DNA from 3 places in the uncultured Megamonas sp. genome. Region 3 is predicted to be linked to each of the others. Evidence: riboswitches for the same ligand, from Rfam matches in the RefSeq annotation. Region 3 holds a riboswitch; each other region holds the start of a gene.

Region 1 (4,542 bases), on a different contig from region 3:
TATGGCTAGAAATATCATTGCTCCTATCAATGCTATCAATCTTGAACATCCTATCATGAATGACTTATATGAAGAATTAAATCCGATGTTAGTCCGCCTAGAAAATCAAAATGAACAAATACATCAGCAGATGAAGACTTTAAAAAATCAACAACGTGAATTTACCATGATTATCAATAACCTTGAAGAAGGTTTAATCTTAATCAATCATTCCTACAAAATTCTTGCTATTAATCATAGCGTATTGAATATTTTAAATGCCGAAAAAACAGATTACATTGGCAAGAATTTATTTGCATTAGTAAATAATGAGACACTTTATCAAGCAGCTCAAAATGTAATGCGTGGCGAACGACAGGAATTTTATTTTACGCTCGACAAAAAAACTTATCAAATTATCGCTAGTCCTGTAACTAAACACAAGATAGTAAAAGGTGCCTTAATTCTCTTTGTAGATATCACAGAAAAACGCATGGCAGAAAAAATGCGTCAAGAATTCTCTGCTAATGTTTCCCATGAATTAAAAACACCACTTACTTCTATTTCTGGATTTGCTGAACTATTACAAAATAATATGGTCAGACCAAATGATATACCTCTATTTGCAGGCAAAATTTATAAAGAAGCTCAACGTTTAATCAGTTTAATTCAAGATATAATCAAGCTATCTCAACTTGATGAAAAAAATAGTACTTTTATGAAAGAACCGCTTAATCTTTCTGCTATTTGTAAACAAATCATTCTACGTTTAAACGACAAAGCTTTAGCTAAACAAGTGAAAGTCATCTTTAAAGAAAATCCAAATAGTGAAATTATTGGTGTTCGTCAATTAATAGAAGAATTGATTTATAACCTTATTGAAAATGCCATAAAATATAACAAAAATAATGGCTCAGTGAATATTTCACTACTAAATGAAGAAAAAAATTATCTCATTTTACAAATAAAAGATACTGGTATAGGCATAGCGTCAGACGATTTACCACATGTATTTGAAAGATTTTATCGTGCAGATAAATCCCGTTCTCAAATCACTGTCGAAGGTACAGGTTTAGGTCTTGCTATCGTTAAACATATCGTTGAATTTCACCATGCAAATTTAAACATTCAAAGCAAACTTAACGAAGGTACTTGCATTCGCATTCGCTTTTCTTTAAAATCAGATTAAAAAAATTTTTAAACCCCTATTTTAGGGGTTTTCTTATTGTTTAAGCTAAAATTTTTGGTATAATAAGAGAGTAATAATTTTATACTATATAATGAGGGTGCATACTTATGCGATTAATAAAAAATATAATATGTTTAATGGTATTAATGGTTTTCACTTTATTCCATACTCAAATCAGTTTTGCTGCTGATTCAGAATGGTATTGGATTAGTTCAGATGATAAATATAGCAAGTATTTTTCTATGACTAGAATAACGACTGTATCTAGTCAAAATAATATTCCTACTTGTATTGAAGATTGGATAAAAACGGGATATGCTCCTGGTGGTGCAGCTGAAACTATCGCTAATATGAAACTTCCTATCAATGATCCTAATCAATTAGTTTATAGCTTAGCCCGCGTCCAAATTAATCCTCAAGAAAGAACTTTACGTTATATGGAAGAAATCTTCTACGATAAAGATGGTAAAGCTCTTTATACTTTAAAATATGACAATCCTGTAAATAAAGACATCAATTCTCAATCTTTTGATGAAAAATTTTATGCTATGATTGTTGATCGCGTCTTCAATAAAGGTGAAGGTGGTCGTCTCATTTCCAATGCTCGTTGGCTTGGATTATGGAGTAATGAATCTGGCGAAAGCAGTGCTGATACTGCAACACTTCGTCAAATAGATAACAATATCATCGTTTGGATTTGGCAAGAAAATAAAGATTCTGCTGGTAACGTATCTTCCATTCAATTTATGAAAAAAGAATATAATGTCCAAAACTTAACAGCTAGAACATTAAAATATCATTTCTGGTCTCCTGATACTAATTGGATTGATAAAACACCAAATCTTGATCAAAATATGCATTCTATCATTCCAGAAAGCACCGAAGATGTAGAATTCAAGAAAATAAGATATTATGCTAATAAATATCCTGAATGGGCTACACGTTATCAAATAAACAAAACAACTGCTACAGTACCAACTAACACAACAACTAATACCGCAACAACAACACCAACTAATACAACTCCAGTGAATACTACTACTTCACCAGCTGCTAGCGGTGTTACTAATCCAATTGGTTCTGTAGGCCCTATTGGTGCTCCTATAAATTAAAAATTTGCGACTTAAATTTAGTTGTGCTAAAATTTAGCTTATTAACTAAAAACTGCGGCTGTAGCTCAGACGGATAGAGCATTCGCCTCCTAAGCGAAGGGTCGCGTGTTCGACTCACGCCAGTCGCACCATTAACTCAATCATAAATAGTTAAAAATTTAAAGGATATCTTTTTGATATCCTTTTTTTATTTATAATCTTCAACCTTGTTTTTTCTCTAATAATAAACTATAATATAAGAAAATTGAAAAAAATCCACTAGGGGTGCTTTTGAAGCTGAGAGGAATTATTCCGACCCTTAGAACCTGATTTGGTTAAAACCAACGTAGGGAAGTGGCAAATAAATGATAATCACAGCAGATTTGCAACTTTTCTTTGCAATCTGCTTATTTTTTTGCCATTTAGATTTAATTTATTTATGGAGGCAAAATTATGACAATGACACAAATGCAATCAGCTAGAGCTGGTAAAATCACTGATGAAATGAAAATCGTAGCTCAAGAAGAAAAAATGGATGTTGAAACTCTTCGTGAACGCGTTGCCAAAGGTACTATCGCCATTTGTGCTAATATCAATCATCAAAATTTACATCCTTATGGTGTAGGTGAAGGACTTTGTACTAAAGTAAATGCTAATATAGGTACATCTAGTGCTTTTCCAGACCCAGCTCCTGAAATTGAAAAATTAAATGTCGCTATCACATCTGGTGCTCATTCTGTAATGGATCTAAGTACTGGCAATAATATAGATGCTTCTCGTCAAGCAATTTTAAAACACTCCACTGTCATGGTTGGCACTGTACCAATTTATCAAGCAACAGTTGATGCCATCAAAGCCCATGGTGCTGTAGTAAAAATGACAGAAGAAGACTTACTCCATGCCATCGAAAAACAAGCCAAAGATGGTGCTGATTTCATGACCATTCATTGCGGTGTAACTATGGATGTAATCAATCGCATGAAAGCAGAAGGTCGTTATATGGACGTAGTTAGTCGTGGTGGCTCATTCATCACAGGTTGGATGCTCTACAACGAAAAAAATAATCCACTTTATGAACGCTACGATGATATTTTAGATATCTGTACAAAATATGATGTCACAATGAGTCTTGGTGACGGTCTTCGCCCTGGCTGTCTTGCAGATGCCACTGACCATGCCCAAATTCAAGAACTTCTAAATTTAGGCGGACTAGTAAAACGTGCTTGGGATCGAGGAGTGCAAGTAATGGTTGAAGGACCAGGACATGTACCATTTAATCAAATAGCTACAAATATGAAATTGCAAAAAAGCATTTGTCATAATGCTCCATTTTATGTTCTTGGCCCACTTGTCACTGATATAGCTCCAGGATATGATCATATCACTGCCGCAATCGGTGGTACTATGGCAGCTTCTTGTGGTGCAGATTTTCTTTGCTATGTAACTCCTGCTGAACATCTCGCCTTACCAAATGTTCAAGATGTAAAAGACGGTGTCATTGTAACTAGAATTGCCGCTCATGCTGCTGATATTGTAAAAAATGTACCAGGTGCCAAAGATTGGGATTTAAATATGGCTAAAGCCCGCAAAAAACTTGATTGGGAAGAACAAATGAACTTAGCCATTGATCCACAAACAGCACGCCAAAGACGTGCTTCACGTAATCCAGAAGGCACAACTGCTTGCTCTATGTGTGGCGATTACTGTGCAGTAGAAATCGTCAATAAATACCTCGGTGCTACAATCGAACATTGTTAAATTAAAAATGCAGGATAATTCCTGCATTTTTTCATTTATTATGATAAAATTTTTATAGATATTTCAATATATCATTTTAAATTACTATTATTACTATTATTGAAAGAAGGTATTCTCATGAGTAATCATATTGAAGCTAAAATTGGTGAAATTGCCGATGTTGTCTTACTTCCTGGCGATCCATTACGTGCAAAATACATCGCTGAAAAATTCTTAGAAAATCCTGTTTGCTACAATCATATTCGCAATATGTTTGGTTATACTGGAACTTATAAAGGTCATAAAGTTTCTATCCAAGGAACTGGTATGGGTATTCCTTCTATTTCTATCTATGCACATGAATTAATCTGCGATTATCATGCTAAAAAATTAATTCGTGTCGGCACTTGCGGTGGTTTAAAAGATGATGTTCATGTTCGTGATGTAGTCATCGCACAAGGAACAACTACTGATAGTGGCATCGTTGTTCGCACTTTTGGCGATGGACTTCATTATGCTCCACTTGCTGATTTTGAATTGTTAGGC
Region 2 (4,542 bases), on a different contig from region 3:
ACAGTCTGTTTGCCTTCTTCACTGGAAACAGCATATACATAACCATCTTTTACTACTAAATCAGCAACATCTACTTTTTTACCACGAGCAAAACCAATAGCTGCTTTTGTAGGATTACCATCTTTATCAAAAGCAATAGCAGTAGATGGGCCTTTATATTCACTAGATGCACCTTGCTGAGTTTCTGCAAGATTTTTTACCAAAAGTGCAGTTCTGCGAGGTGTACCAAGAGTTGTTACTTCATCAAAATCAAGACGCATTTCTTGAAATTTTGCAGTTGCCTTTTGTTTTAATTGAGCTAAAATTCCTGGCATAAAATGAGCAGGAACTTCTTCTGTACCAATTTCTAATAATAAATCTTTAGCCATTATTATTTTGCTCCTTTCTTCAAGAGAGGATAGCCGAGTTCTTCACGCTGTTTTAAATAACACTGAGCACAAAGACGAGCAAGATTACGTACACGAGAAATGAAAGCTGTACGTTCAGATACGCTGATTGCTCCACGAGAATCAAGCAAGTTAAATGTATGAGAACATTTCAATACATAATCATATGCTGGATGAACATAGCCAAGCTCAATTACGCGAATTGCTTCTTTTTCGTATTTATCGAAAAGGTCAAATAAAAGAGCAGTATCTGCAAGTTCAAAGTTATAAGTGGATTGTTCAAATTCATTTTGATGGAATACATCACCATAAGTGTATGTACCATTCCAATCAATATCATAAACATTTTCTTTTTCTTGGATATACATTGCAATACGTTCAAGACCATAAGTGATTTCAGAAGCTACAGGTTTTACATCAACACTACCTACTTGTTGGAAATAAGTAAACTGTGTGATTTCCATACCATCGAGCCAAACTTCCCAACCAAGTCCCCAAGCACCAAGTGTTGGAGATTCCCAGTTATCTTCAACAAAACGGATATCATGTTCTTTTTCATTGATACCGAGTTTTGCTAAACTCTGTAAATAAAGTTCCTGAATATTATCAGGAGATGGTTTCATAATTACCTGGAATTGATGATGTTGGAATAAACGGTTAGGATTTTCACCATAACGACCATCAGCTGGACGACGAGATGGTTCTACATATGCTACATGCCAAGGTTCAGGGCCAAGTACACGTAAAAATGTAGAAGGGTTCATAGTACCTGCACCTTTTTCCACGTCATAAGGTTGAGCTAAAATACAGCCTTGCTTAGACCAAAATTCCTGCAAAGTCAGGATAATTTCCTGAAATGTCATAAATATACCTCCTTGATATTCATGGGCGACAAAATAAAAAATCTCGCCCATGTAACAACAAAATGTTACAGGGACGAGATGTATTCCCGCGGTTCCACCCTGATTGACTTAAATATATTTAAGTCCTCTTTAGAATGTTATTTATTATTATAAAGCTCCCTAGTGCCATTCACTTCTTGTAGTCTTGCACCATCACTACTCGCTAATCTAATGAAGCTACTTTTCTAGTTCATCGCTGTACATAAAGTCTAGCAAAAGAAAAAATCCTTGTCAATATCTTTATGTTGTTTAACTCAATATTTATTATATTATTTTTTCTCATTAAAATAACATATTTTATATTATTTCTTTACAACCAATTTATTCAATATAACATTAACAATAGCTATAACTACCATAACAGGAACAGTAATGCCAATAAAAGTACTATAATCAATCAATAATTCATAAGCTATAAAACCAATTAGCCATAAAATGCAATTTTTACCAGTGATAAATGAATTCTGATGATAAATATTATGACTGAAAAAATACTCAGAAAAAGCAATAGCAAACAATGGTGCAAAAGTCGCTGCTATAAAATAAAGGAAAGTTTCATATTGCTCCATAGATAAGAAAATAGCAAGCAATGTAGAAATTATACATACAAAAAATGCTGTATATTTTACATCTAATTGATTACTGATATGATTTAAACAGATACTTGAAGAATTTATCGTAATAAAATTAGTCGTTACTGTAGATAATAAAATAACAACTAAAGAAATAATACCTAATCCAGATAACATGAAAATGTCACAAATATCTGTTATTCCATAATGAACAGCACTACCTAAACCAATTGTATACATTAAAATACTACCAAAACAATATGCCACTACACAGCTTAATGTACCTGTAGTTTGATTTTTAAGCGTTCTTGTATAGTCTGATATGACTGGCATCCATGATAAACACATAGCAATATTCAATTCTACTGCCATACCAAAACTCATACCCTCATCTATAGATGTTACAATTTCATTTGTAGAAAATACAGCTCCAAAACCTAAATATAAAGAAGCAAGCAATAAACAAAGCATTACTACTTTATTTATTTTACTCACAAAATCCATTGTACTAAAAATCCAAATGCAAGGAAAAAGACCTATGATAATTGTCCATAAAATAGTATTTTCTCCCATATTCCATAAAGATGTCATTAATTTATTAAAAGCTTGTGCCCCAATGATGGTCATTATAGAAGTCCAACCTATTAATTGAATAGTATTTAATAGAGAGAAACTAACAGAACCCAACTTACCAAAAGATAAATTAATACTTTCAGAAGCACTACAACGTTTATTAGCACCGATAATCCCTGCTAAATAAAGAATAATTCCACCAATTACATGACCTACTAAAATAGCTAAAAATCCATTTTTCATGCCAAGTGGTGCTAAAAAAGTTCCTGTCATGATTTCAGCCACAGAAACTGCTGTACCAAACCAAATCAATGATACATTAAAACTAGAATTATTTGTTGATGTAAAAAATGTAGACAAAAAATCACCTCATAAAAAATAAAAATATTTAAAAATAAAAAAAGGAAATAGCCATGCCATTTCCTTGAAAATACGTAATCAAACTAATATTTCCCTACGTTGGCATTATCCAAATCAGGTCATAGGTCGAAGTTCACAACTTCCTCTCAGCCTGTCTACAAGCTCCCTTTTTCATATTCTGCCTTTAATATAAATTATCCTAAAATATTTGTCAAATTCTCGAAAAATCTCCCAAAAATATATTGCATAGCCCATTTTTATATGATAAAATAGCCTAGTATGCAACAAACGGTCCGCTGTGAGATATTCTTATATGAACGTTTGAATTAAGGAGGAAAAATAATGAATATTATTCAGGCTTTAGAACAGGAACAATTACGTAACGATATCCCTAAATTTATCCCTGGCGATAGCGTTCGCGTACATGTAAAAGTAGTTGAAGGATCCAACGAACGTATTCAGATGTTCGAAGGTGTTGTAATCGCTCGCCAAGGTTCTGGCGTTCGTGAAAACTTCACAGTAAGAAGAATTTCTTATGGTGTTGGTATTGAACGTACTTTCCCAGTACATTCCCCACGCCTTGCAAAAATCGAAGTTACTCGTAGAGGTATTGTTCGTAGAGCAAAACTTTATTATCTTCGTAACCTTACTGGTAAAGCTGCTCGTATTAAAGAAAGACGCTAATATCTTCATAAGAGGGACTGCCTATGGCAAGTCCCTTTTGTTTTATTAGTATGTTCTAGTAGAGGGAGGATTATCATGGCTGATAAAAAAGAGTCATCTTTAGGTAGTGAAATTAAAGATTGGGTTATTTCCATAGCTATCGCTGTTGTCTTAGCCTTATTCATTCGTCATTTTGTAGTAGAATTATATTTAGTTGATGGACCTTCTATGCGTCCGACATTACAAAATCAAGAGCGTTTAGTCGTTAATAAATTTATTTATAATTTACATGATCCTGAACGTGGTGATATCTTAGTATTCCAATATCCAAAAGATCCTAGCCGTGATTTTATCAAACGTGTAATTGCAATTCCTGGAGATACTATTGAAATCAAAGATGGTCATGTTTATGTAAATGGTGAATTAAAAAATGAACCATATATCTTAAGCACAACTAGAGGAGATTATCCACTGGCTACTGTACCAGAAGGACATATTTTCGTAATGGGCGATAATCGCAATAATTCTGAAGATAGTCGTTTTGCTGATGTTGGCATGGTACCATTTGATTTAATCAAAGGTAAAGCTGTTTTAATCTTCTGGCCAATCGATAAAATAAAAACATTACCATGATAATATAAAGAATGCCTATAAGATATTTTATAGGCATTCTTTTTTTATGTAATTTATCAATATAAATATTTTTTAACAAAATAAAAAAATTTTTTTAAACTATAAATTTAATTTATATGAAATAAATACTGTATATTATATCATATAATATATAACATTCCTTACTTCTCTACATTTATCTGAAGTAAAATTTTAGAATTTTTTTTAAATTAACAAACTACAAAATATTATATATTGAAAAAATATTTCATTTAGAATATAATAAACTTACAATAATATTTGAGGAGGATTCTTATGTTATCTAAGAAAAAAACTGCCATATTAGCACTAACGATTACCACAGCATTAACTACAGGAAATTTAGCATTTGCAGATTCTGTAAAAGATAAAGGAACTGCAACAAATGTAAAATTCAATCAAGATTTCAAACCTGCAGAATGGTCTGCCAAAGAT
Region 3 (4,542 bases):
TTTTGAGCTTTTTGTGCTATCTGTTCAAGAAATGGGAGTGCTGCTGGAGATAATAAAGCTCTAAAATCTTCTGGTGTAATATGGTCATGACTAAGTGCAGTTTGTACATCTTGAGCTGTATATTTATCATAATCATAACTATTCATATCAGCTATAACCTTATCTAAAATATCGCTAGGTATAACTTCCATATCTGGTAAATATGCCATATGGTCAATACGTTCTTTTTTTAATTCAGCTCTTACTTCATCATTAATAATACTTTCATTAATATGATTATCTTTATTCATTCATCTTACCTCACAATTATTACTGATTAAATTAATAATTAATCTTGTAAAAATCCTGTCAATGGAGAAGATGCACTTGCTCCTTGTGCTTTTATACGACCTAATTTTGCTTCATAAGCGAGGCGTCCTGCTTCAATAGCATAATTAAAAGCTTTTGCCATGCGAACGACATCACCTGCTGTTGCTATAGCAGTATTAGCCATAATAGCAGTGGCACCCATTTCCATAGCTTCACAAGCTTGAGAAGGTCTACCGATGCCAGCATCTACGATAATTGGTAAATCGATTTCATCTATGAGGATTTGAATAAATTCTTTTGTACATAAACCTTTATTAGAACCGATGGGAGCACCAAGAGGCATTACACAACTAGCACCAGCATTTACTAAATCTCTAGCTACATTTAAATCTGGATACATATATGGCATAACAGTGAAGCCTTCTTTAGCTAAAACTTCAGTAGCTTTGATAGTTTCATAATTATCAGGTAAAAGATATTTACTATCACGCATAATTTCAATTTTTACTAAATCACTGCCACAAAGTTCTTTAGATAAACGAGCTATGCGAATGGCTTCATCGGCATTTCTAGCTCCAGAAGTATTAGGGAGTAGTGCTATATCTTTGGGAATATAATCTAAAATATTAGCCATACCGCCATTATTTACACGGCGAAGTGCTAAAGTTACGATTTCAGCTTTTGCTTCATTGATTGCTGCTTGAATTAATTCTAAAGAATATTTACCAGAACCTAAAATAAATCTTGAATTGAATTGATGTTTTCCTAATTGCCACATAATATGATACCTTCTTTATAAATTATTTTCTAAAATCAATTGAGTGATTAAATTTGCTTGATGACCAGCACAAATAACTACTCTAGGAGCCATTAAACTATTTTCATTGGATAATGCAGTTTTTTCATCACCACAGATATAAAATTTACCCATCACCTTGCGAGTATGAATTTCATTGCTATGACCAAAACCCGCCATACCACTTCCTGAGATAATATATTTTTCGGGGAAAAGTTCTAATACCTTATTTACTAACATCGCCTTATTTTCGGGAACGTCAAAAGCTTCACAGATGATATCTTCATCTTTAAATAATGAGAATATATTATCTTCTGTTACCTTTATACAATTAGTAACAATATTTAAATAAGGATTTATCATTTGTAATTGCTCAGCTAAAGCTTGCGTTTTATATTTATTTAAATGTGAGATGAAATAATGTTGTCTATTGAGATTACTGATATCTACTTTGTCAAAATCAATTAAATGTAAATGACCTACACCTATTCTAGCCAGTGCCACAGCAATATTAGAGCCTAAACCGCCAAGCCCGGCTATAGCAACTTTAGCATTGTTCAATTTTTCTTGATTGACTATGCCATGGCGGTCATTTAAAGTTTGATAAATTAATTCTTTTGCCAAAATATCTGCCATTATCAGCCACCACCAACAAAAGTTACGATTTCTAATTTATCATTAGGATTTAAAATAGTTTGTGCATATTTTGCTTTTGGGACTATTTGACCATTTAACTCTATAGCTATCTTATCTAAAGGATAATTATTTTCTTGCAAATAAGTAACTAAATCCATAGGCAAAGATATTTCTTGATTTTGTCCATTAACTATTATCAAAATAAGACCTCCTCATTTTTTATCTTTTGAAAAATTTTATTAAAAAAGGAGTCCACAAAAAGATACACCCGCGGTGGTGCACCCCTTCATGAACTCCTGTTCAATCACATGGTCAACTCTATGCAATTTTAAAAATTAATTTAAACTAATATTAATATATAGATATTTAAATAAGAAAGAGATGACATAATGCCATCTCTTATAATTATCATTAAACTACAAATATTATCCTACGTTGGCATTATCCAAATCAGGTCATAGGTCGAAGTTCACAACTTCCTCTCAGCCAGTTTACTAGCTCCCTGTTATTAATTTATATATACAATATAATTTATAAATTATTATTTGTCAATAATCGTTAATTATTTTTCTTTATTAATTCACTGGCAAATAATGAACCTAAAATCAAAATAGCACCAATCCATTGGGATATACTCATTGGTTCAGCTAAAAGTACAGTGGATAAAATAATCGCAGTCACAGGATCTAAATAGCTAAATATAGCAACTTTTTGTGCTGGTAATGTCTGCAATGATGAAAAATATAATAAATATGCTATACCTGTATGTATAACACCTAAAATAAGTAAAGATAACAAGGAAAAACCACTCATACTCCATGAATTATCTTGATAAATTACATAAGGTAATAAAATTATTGAAGCCAATAATAATTGAGCAATACTACTATCAAGAGCAGCAATATTTCTAAAAAATTTATTTGCTAAAATTACAATAGCATAAAATAACGCAGCACATGTACCGTATATAGCTCCGATGAAATCATTCGTTCCTGATTGATTATCATTGAATATACCTGCAACTAATGCCATACCTAATAAGGATAAAACAACGCAAATAATTTTAAAAGTAGATAAAGATTCTTTTAATACAAATGGTGATAATAATACTACAAAAGTAGGTGCTAGATAGTATGTAAGTGTTGCTGTCGCTATTGTAGTGTAATTATATGCCTGAAATAAAAAAATCCAGTTTAAACCAATAGCTATACCAGCAATTAATAAGTAACGTAGATTTTTTATTAAAGCTTGGCGATTAAATGTTTTATGTAGACATATCATCGCGATAAATAAAACAAAAGCTCCTATAAAACCACGCACTAGGGCTATTTGTGAACTTGCAATTTCTATATTTCGCACGAATAAACCTATACTACCAAAAACAAGCATGGCAGTAATATTTTTTAAAGTTGCATTCATTAAAAAATCACATCTCTTTCTCTATATATTTATCTAGTTAATAATTGCCGTTTATAATATAGCATAAAAACAATATACGTACTAGCTTAAAATTTGTTATAATTAATTGATTTATATTTTATGATTTTAATGAAAGTACGGTGATATGATGATAAAAGCTATTTTCTTTGATATTGATGGCACTTTAGTCAGTTTTAAAACACATAAAATTCCTGAATCTACAATACAGGCTTTACATACTTTAAAAGCTAAAGGAATAAAATTATTTATCGCAACTGGTCGTCCGCCATATGACTTAAAATTTTTAATTGATAAATTTGGCGATTTATTCACTGGTTATATTACTTTTAATGGTCAATATTGTTATGATAGTACAGGAAAAATCTTACACGAAGAATATTTAAATCGCGAAGATTTAATTCAATTTACAAATTACATCAAAGATAAAGATATCGCTTGTGGTTTTATGGAAATGGATTATTTTTATTTTAATCTTTATAATGACCGCTTGGCAAAATTAAAAGAAAAACTGGGAGATACTGCACCTGATAGGGCATTTGATGATGTAAGTCGAGTATCTAATCATAAAACATATCAATTGAATATTTTCTTAAATGAAGATGAGGAACAAGAAGTCTTACCATATTTGCCAAATTGCAAAGCTGTTCGTTGGTGTCCTTATTTTACAGATATTATTCCTAAAGATGGCGGTAAAGGCACAGGCATCAAAAAAGTTTTAGCTTATTATGATATAGATATTAATGAAGCTATGGCTTTTGGCGATGGCGGAAATGATGTGGAAATGCTTGAAGCTGTAAAATATGGCATCGCTATGGGAAATGCTAATGATAGCTTAAAACAGATAGCGGATTTCATCACTTTAGATGTAGATAATGATGGCATAGCCTATGCTTTAAAACAATATAACGTATTATAAAAATAAACCTACTATAAATTAACTTATTTAAAAGTAATTTATAGTAGGTTTTCTTTAATTAAAATATTTTTTTAATGACGGTAAATACAAAATGAGAATAATTGATTCTAATAAATACGTTAAATTATATGTTAGCCATATACCATCATTACCTAGATAAGACATCAATATTTTTTGGCAGATATAAAAAAATATCACAGCGACAAACATCATATTTCTGATAGAAGCTGTATTGCCACCAATACCTGTATACATACCATATAAAAGCAATCCCACACAAGCACATATTGGATGCAAAATCAAATAGATACTATAATCGTTAGCATAATTAGCTACGACTGCTAAATCAGTCATCATATTTATAAAATACGATTTAGTGATATACATAATCACTGAAATAAAAATTATAAATATAGCTAAACATCTTAAGCTTATCTTTAATACT

Evidence for each region. A riboswitch is a leader RNA that binds a small molecule or an ion and turns the genes downstream of it on or off. The one in region 3 is predicted to bind thiamine pyrophosphate.
Region 1: another riboswitch for thiamine pyrophosphate. It lies ahead of thiC (phosphomethylpyrimidine synthase ThiC); the one in region 3 lies ahead of thiS (sulfur carrier protein ThiS).
Region 2: another riboswitch for thiamine pyrophosphate. It lies ahead of cytX (putative hydroxymethylpyrimidine transporter CytX); the one in region 3 lies ahead of thiS (sulfur carrier protein ThiS).

The regions. Positions count from the first base shown of each region.
Region 1 covers NZ_CAUBSM010000015.1:39,521-44,062, forward strand. Annotated here, with positions in the region: gene Q5I67_RS09540 (ATP-binding protein) at 1-1,168, shown strand, start outside; gene Q5I67_RS09545 (hypothetical protein) at 1,276-2,280, shown strand; tRNA gene Q5I67_RS09550 (tRNA-Arg) at 2,335-2,411, shown strand; TPP riboswitch at 2,531-2,629, shown strand; gene thiC (phosphomethylpyrimidine synthase ThiC) at 2,713-4,017, shown strand; gene deoD (purine-nucleoside phosphorylase) at 4,135-4,542, shown strand, end outside.
Region 2 covers NZ_CAUBSM010000004.1:142,270-146,811, forward strand. Annotated here, with positions in the region: gene glyS (glycine--tRNA ligase subunit beta) at 1-368, opposite strand, end outside; gene glyQ (glycine--tRNA ligase subunit alpha) at 371-1,249, opposite strand; gene cytX (putative hydroxymethylpyrimidine transporter CytX) at 1,591-2,793, opposite strand; TPP riboswitch at 2,866-2,972, opposite strand; gene rplS (50S ribosomal protein L19) at 3,136-3,477, shown strand; gene lepB (signal peptidase I) at 3,553-4,089, shown strand; gene Q5I67_RS05165 (sulfatase) at 4,384-4,542, shown strand, end outside.
Region 3 covers NZ_CAUBSM010000012.1:50,493-55,034, forward strand. Annotated here, with positions in the region: gene thiH (2-iminoacetate synthase ThiH) at 1-290, opposite strand, end outside; gene Q5I67_RS08685 (thiazole synthase) at 329-1,087, opposite strand; gene thiF (sulfur carrier protein ThiS adenylyltransferase ThiF) at 1,103-1,741, opposite strand; gene thiS (sulfur carrier protein ThiS) at 1,744-1,941, opposite strand; TPP riboswitch at 2,151-2,256, opposite strand; gene Q5I67_RS08700 (DMT family transporter) at 2,300-3,160, opposite strand; gene Q5I67_RS08705 (Cof-type HAD-IIB family hydrolase) at 3,306-4,097, shown strand; gene Q5I67_RS08710 (MATE family efflux transporter) at 4,152-4,542, opposite strand, start outside.